2 regions of the Anaerobacillus sp. 1_MG-2023 genome follow, and region 1 is predicted to be linked to the other one. Evidence: a T-box and tRNA genes for the amino acid it is inferred to sense, from the RefSeq annotation. Region 1 holds a T-box; the other holds one or more tRNA genes.
What was found. The T-box of region 1 lies ahead of leuS (leucine--tRNA ligase). A T-box ahead of a tRNA ligase gene usually reads a tRNA of that ligase, here a tRNA-Leu.

Region 1 (3,412 bases):
CTTAAAATGAAAAAGCGTTACTATGTGGCTGTAAGTTCGGGCGAGATACTGGAAGATCAAGGGGCATCGAGCTATAATTTTGAAATCGACGCAGATGAGGAAGACATCTTCAAGCTCAGTGAGCTATTTGATCTGACAGATAAGGATAGTCGCTTATCGTTATATCGTTCACATGTTCCAGCTATGAGTTATCATGAAGATAAGAACAATGATGATTATGATAATCATATGAAAGAGATTTATGGTCTTTTACACAAATTAGGGAATAAGAAAACAAGAGAACATATCGAAACGATGGGAATTCTATAGAGAATAGAGGCTGTGCAGATGCACAGCCTCTTATTTTTTGCTGATGGCAAGAATATAGGGTGGTTCATTGATTTGGTTAATAAATTGGTATTTTAGAACTTGATACTGTGACTGATCGAGATCTGAAGCGAAATCTGTCACCTTCTCACTTTCAATTTTACCTTCTGGGTGTCCTGGGTAGACGACTAGAATAAGGAGCCCTTCTGAACGAAGCAAATGTAGGATGTCTGTTACTGCTTGGATCGTTTCTTCAGGTTTCGTCACAATAGTTTTATCTCCACCTGGGAGGTAGCCAAGGTTAAAGATTGCGGCAGAAACGTTTCCTACATCTTTCGTCTCAATTTTGCTATTGATTGAAGCGTGACTCTCGTGGAATAATGCCACCTGGGCAGATTGCTTAGCTGCTGCCAGCCTTTTTTCTGTAGCTTCAATCGCCTCAGGTTGGATATCAAAACCATACACTTTTCCTGAATTCCCTACTGATTCAGCTAGGAAGAGAGTGTCATGTCCGTTTCCGCAAGTGCCATCAATAGCAATGCCTCCTTCTGTTAATACTGAATTCAGTAGCGTTCTTGTAAAAGGTAATATACGTTGAAGAGTCATGATCTGTAATCCTTTCTATCAATTAAAATTTTCTTAAATGAGTCTTCTTACCTCATCCTATCAATTTATTAGGACGTCGAGGTTTAGAATGGCTTTTTTTGTTTGTTTCTAACTAAGTATGACTTTACCATGATCGACCTTTCACTCCAACTAACATCTTTATGTGTTTGGGAATATCTGGCTCGTGGTACAGAGTACTATACAAAAAAATGAGGTGATCATATGGCAGAGCATGAAAAATCACATAAACAAGGCGAAACTAATAATCCCGAGCAATTACCAGATAAGGAAAAGAATCAGCTCGACGAGGATACTTCAGAAATGAATGTCGATGCGATTCCATTAGAAGATTTAAAAGAAGAACAAAAAGAAGAAAAAGATAAGCCGCATTCCAAAGATGATTCGGCTAGTCAAAAAAAGTATCGTAAAGGATAACGTACCCAATCAGGGTGCGTTTCTTTTTATTGAGACAGCACCTTACTGTATTAATTGAGATTGTTCTTTTGGCACACATACTAATTCATCGAATATACGGACAGCTGATGTATAGATTACGAAAAAAACGTCTATTCTGATAATGTTCTTGACATTTCTCACAAGTATTCATACAATACAAATTATATACGTAACTAGTGAATCCAAAGATAATGATAAGGAATAGTAACAAAAATTCTATTGCTAGAGAGTTAACGGCTGGTGGAAGTTAACATAGGAGATTTGTGAACTCACCTTTGAATCGGAAGCCTGAATAGAGTAAGGTTGCCCGTATGCCTGCGTTAAAGGCCTTAAGTGAGTGCTGTTTCTAGCACTAAGCCGGGTGGTACCGCGGGTGATTGTGAATATTAGATTCTCAACCTCTCGTCCCTGTTGATGAACAACGGGGACGGGAGGTTTTTTTATTTTTTTGCAAGGACTGGAAGGAGAGAGTGACAATGGCATTTGATCACAAAACAATTGAGAAGAAGTGGCAACACTTCTGGGAAACAAACAAGACTTTTAAGACAGAAAACGATGCTAATGGTGAAAAAATTTATATTCTTGATATGTTCCCATACCCATCAGGGGCTGGGCTACATGTTGGGCACCCTGAAGGGTATACAGCTACGGATATCCTTTCACGTATGAAACGAATGCAGGGATATAATGTTCTTCACCCAATCGGCTGGGACGCATTTGGACTTCCGGCAGAGCAGTATGCTCTTGATACAGGAAATAATCCACGTGATTTTACTCAAAAGAATATTGACACATTCCGTCGTCAAATTAAAGAGTTAGGTTTTTCTTATGATTGGGATAGAGAAGTTAATACAACAGATCCACAATACTATAAATGGACACAGTGGATTTTCACAAAGCTTTACGAAAAAGGACTTGCTTACGTAGATGAAGTGGCTGTTAACTGGTGTCCAGCACTTGGAACGGTTCTTGCGAATGAAGAAGTGATCGACGGTAAAAGTGAACGTGGCGGCCACCCGGTTGTTCGTAAACCAATGAAGCAATGGGTTCTTAAAATTACAGAGTATGCGGATCGTTTACTTGAAGACCTTGAAGAGCTTGACTGGTCTGACAGCATTAAAGAAATGCAGCGTAACTGGATTGGGAAATCTGAAGGTGCCGAAGTAACATTCACGATTGACGGTCATGATGAATCGATCGATGTGTTTACGACGCGTCCTGATACACTTTTTGGAGCAACGTATATGGTCCTTGCACCTGAGCATCCTTTCGTTGACAAAATTTCTACTAGTGAACAAATCTCAAAAGTTGAAAGCTACCGATCAAAAGTACAAACTAAGAGTGACCTTGAGCGTACAGAGTTATCAAAAGAGAAGACTGGCGAGTTTACTGGCGCATATGCCATTAATCCAATCAATAATGAGAAGCTTCCAATTTGGGTAGCAGATTACGTTCTTATGAGCTATGGAACAGGAGCTATTATGGCAGTTCCAGCTCACGATGAGCGCGATTATGAGTTCGCTACTACATTTAATCTTCCTATTAAAGAAGTCGTTGCTGGAGGAGATGTATCCAAGGAAGCTTATACAGAAGACGGAAAGCATGTGAACTCTGACTTCTTAAACGACCTTGAGAAAGTAGAAGCAATTACGAAAAGCATAGAATGGCTAGAGGAAAAAGGAAAAGGAACGAAAAAAACGACGTATCGTCTTCGCGACTGGCTATTTAGTCGACAGCGTTATTGGGGCGAGCCAATTCCAATTATTCATTGGGAGGATGGCACAATGTCTGCTGTCCCGAAAGAAGAGCTTCCTGTCGTTCTTCCTGAAACAACGGAAATTAAACCGTCAGGAACTGGCGAATCTCCTTTAGCTAATATTGAGGATTGGTTGAACGTAGTTGATCCTAAAACGGGAATGAAGGGCCGACGTGAAACAAACACAATGCCGCAATGGGCTGGAAGCTGTTGGTATTACCTTCGCTACATTGATCCGGATAACGATGAAATGCTAGCTGACCCGAAAAAACTCGATGAGTGGTTGCC
Region 2 (3,412 bases), on a different contig from region 1:
TTGAATTTCATTGGTTTGTGCTGGGGCGGCTGGCTGATAATACCCTTTTTGTTTAGCGTATTGATAAAGGTTATATTGTCGCTGCTCATCGGTATTTCTAATTTGTTGAAGAGCCTGACGAAGTTGTGGATTGTCAGCTTGAGAAATGACGCTCCCGTAATTACTTAAGCTGCTGTTCAATACGGATAAATAATCATTTACCATATCTTTCTCATTCATAAAATCCCTCCTTAACTTAAGAAGCCGATTAATTGTTGTTGTGTGTTGCGTGCTTCTTGTGCATCCTTTTGAAGCATTTGCTTAAGCTGCGGACAAGTACAAGATTGGGCATAGGAATCAAGTTTGTTTGCGAGTGTTTCATGCCCGCCGATCATGTGACGCAGATTTTGAAGTTCAAGTTCGTTCAGCTGAGTCATCCTGTTTCCCTCCTTCATTTCACATAGTATGAATGGAGAAAAACCAAATTATACTCACTTAAGCGATAACGTTTCGCTCGTTAGAAAACTGCTGATACGTTTTTTCAATCATAATACTCTTTAGAATTTGGACAACATGATAGACATCTTCAAATGATGTATAGAGAGCAATTGGTGCTAGGCGAATGACGTTTGGTGAGCGGAAATCTGGAATGACGCCTTTTTGTTTTAGCGCTTTGCAAATTCGAGCAGCTTCATCGTGCTCGAGGCAAATATGCCCACCCCGTCGATCATCTTCTGATGGATTAGTGATCGTAAAACCATCTTCAGCAAGATTTTCTTTAATAAGACACATTAAATAGTTGGTAAGAGACAATGATTTTTCTCGAATCGCATCTATGCCAGCTTCGTTCATCAATTCCAGAGCTCCTATTAAAGGAGCCATACTAAAAATGTGGGGAGTGCCTATTTGAAATGCGCCGGCGGTTTCAGCATGAGTAAGCGTATGACTCATATCGAATTGCATTTCTTTCTTGGAACTGAACCATCCAGCAAGGCCGGGTCGTCTGCCAAGGTGATTTTCGTGCACAAAAAGTCCACCTACACCACCAGGGCCGCTATTTAAGTACTTGTATGTACACCAAACCGCGAAGTCAACGTTCCAGTCGTGAAGTTTATGAGGAATGGCTCCGATTGAATGAGCCAGGTCAAAGCCAATGATTACCCCTTTAGAATGGGCTGCTTGTGTGATTTTTTCTATATTTAGTAATTGTCCACTCCGATAAAGTACGGAAGGGAGGAGAATAAGGGCTACAGTATCATCGATGGCCTCAATGATATCCTCTTCTAGGATTGTTCTTCCGTCACGGCTCTGAACTTGTATTAAATTAGTTTCTGGGGATAATCCATGGAGTTCAAGCTGACTTTGAATAGCGTAAATGTCAGATGGAAATGTTAAAGAATCGGCTAGTATTTTTGTTTTGTTTCCTGAAGGTTTAAAAAAAGTAGCGAGCATTTGATGAAGGTTAGTTGTAATTGAACCGGTAGTAATTGTTTCAGAAGCATGTGAACCGATTAGCGTTGATGACATCTCGCCGATGTTTTCTGCCATATAAAACCAGGGCTGCTTACCATCAGACCAGCCATCAATTCCGTGTTGCTTCCAGTCATCAAGAGATCGAAGAAGGGAGGCTTCTGCATTCTTTGATAGTAGACCAAGTGAATTACCATCGAAATATAGCGTATTTGGATTTAAGTAAAACTTATCACGAAAATGGGCTAAAGGGTCTTTCTTGTCGAATTCTTTTGCGCATGTAATGGACTGTGATAAACTCATATGTAACAGCTCCTTTTCTACAACTTATCGTATGAGAGGGAGAAGAGCATGTCAACGCTTTCACTCTCTTCAAAAGAAACTTTCTACATTTTTTTAGAATAATGATTGACATTTCAAATGGTTCAATGGTATATTATTAAACGTCGCTGATACACAACATATGCGGGTGTGGCGGAATTGGCAGACGCGCTAGACTTAGGATCTAGTGTCTTACGACGTGGGGGTTCAAGTCCCTTCACCCGCACCATATATTTTGCGCCCGTAGCTCAATTGGATAGAGCGTCTGACTACGGATCAGAAGGTTAGGGATTCGACTTCTCTCGGGCGCACCATACATAATTTAAGTGGCGGTGTAGCTCAGCTGGCTAGAGCGTACGGTTCATACCCGTGAGGTCGGGGGTTCGATCCCCTCCGCCGCTACCATATTACAATTTCATCATGGAGGGGTAGCGAAGTGGCTAAACGCGGCGGACTGTAAATCCGCTCCCTCAGGGTTCGGCGGTTCGAATCCGTCCCCCTCCACCATGATTGGGCTATAGCCAAGCGGTAAGGCAACGGATTTTGATTCCGTCATGCGTTGGTTCGAATCCAGCTAGCCCAGCCATTTTGCGGGTGTAGTTTAGTGGTAAAACCTCAGCCTTCCAAGCTGATGTCGTGGGTTCGATCCCCATCACCCGCTCCATTACATATTGTAGAAGAGTTTTAAAAGCTACTTCACAACCTGATTTTAATCATGGTATACTTTTGTTGAGATGAAATACCATTCATATCGTGCGCCTTTAGCTCAGTAGGATAGAGCAACAGCCTTCTAAGCTGTGGGTCAGAGGTTCGAATCCTCTAAGGCGCATACTTATAACTCCTTGAATAAGATGACTTATTCAAGGAGTTTTTTTATCCTATTAATGGCACATGTGTGTTTGCACATACGCTCCATTTCCAATAAACTAGTAATTAATATATCACTTAGGAAATGGTGACGAAATGAAGCGATATAAAGGAAGAATTATATCTGTTGTAACGTTTTTTATAGCGATTTTATTATGGGATTATTGGCTTTATTCTGTTAATGAAATTAAAATCAATTGGTTAATGGACATATTCTTTACGATCTCAGTTATGGTAATTGTTTGGTGGTACTCGTCATATTATGATCGCTCTGTCATACTTCTGTCCAAATTAAAAGATAGTGAGGAAAAATATCGTAAACTATCAGAAAACTATAATAGTGTCATAAACAGCTTAAACGAAGTTGTTTTTCAAACTGGAATAGATGGTAGTTGGATCTGGTTGAATCAAGCGTGGGGAGAGTTAACTGGTTACGACGTTCAGGAATCATTAGGCACATACAGCTTATCTTATATACATCCAGATGATCGGCTGAATTTACATAAAGAATTATCTCGATTCCAGGATGGCGCCAGTAATTCTAAAGTATTTGAATTCAGGGTTCAGAAAAAAGGCGGGGGATTCGTCTGGTGTGAGGTCTTTATTAAATACGAATATAGCTCTAAAGGAAGATTTGAAGGAATGACCGGAACGATTAAGGATAAAACCTTTAGAAAGCAATCAGAAGAGCGATTGCTTAAAACAAATGAAGCCCTTGCGGTTAAATCTGAAAAATTTAGCATCAGCTGCACAGCTGGCCGCTGGCATTGCTCAT

Region 2: it has a tRNA-Leu gene. The T-box ahead of leuS (leucine--tRNA ligase) is inferred to sense a tRNA for this amino acid. The anticodon was not compared.

The regions. Positions count from the first base shown of each region.
Region 1 is NZ_JAUORD010000004.1:314,544-317,955, reverse strand. It holds gene Q4550_RS10110 (hydrolase) at 7-309, shown strand; gene mnmM (tRNA 5-(aminomethyl)-2-thiouridylate-methyltransferase MnmM) at 340-912, opposite strand; gene Q4550_RS10100 (hypothetical protein) at 1,135-1,347, shown strand; T-box leader at 1,551-1,781, shown strand; gene leuS (leucine--tRNA ligase) at 1,845-3,412, shown strand, end outside.
Region 2 is NZ_JAUORD010000002.1:423,204-426,615, forward strand. It holds gene Q4550_RS06015 (spore coat protein) at 1-219, opposite strand, end outside; gene Q4550_RS06020 (hypothetical protein) at 231-416, opposite strand; gene kynU (kynureninase) at 475-1,752, opposite strand; tRNA gene Q4550_RS06030 (tRNA-Leu) at 1,915-1,999, shown strand; tRNA gene Q4550_RS06035 (tRNA-Arg) at 2,008-2,084, shown strand; tRNA gene Q4550_RS06040 (tRNA-Met) at 2,099-2,175, shown strand; tRNA gene Q4550_RS06045 (tRNA-Tyr) at 2,193-2,277, shown strand; tRNA gene Q4550_RS06050 (tRNA-Gln) at 2,282-2,356, shown strand; tRNA gene Q4550_RS06055 (tRNA-Gly) at 2,361-2,434, shown strand; tRNA gene Q4550_RS06060 (tRNA-Arg) at 2,526-2,599, shown strand; gene Q4550_RS06065 (PAS domain-containing protein) at 2,734-3,412, shown strand, end outside; gene Q4550_RS06070 (ATP-binding protein) at 3,344-3,412, shown strand, end outside.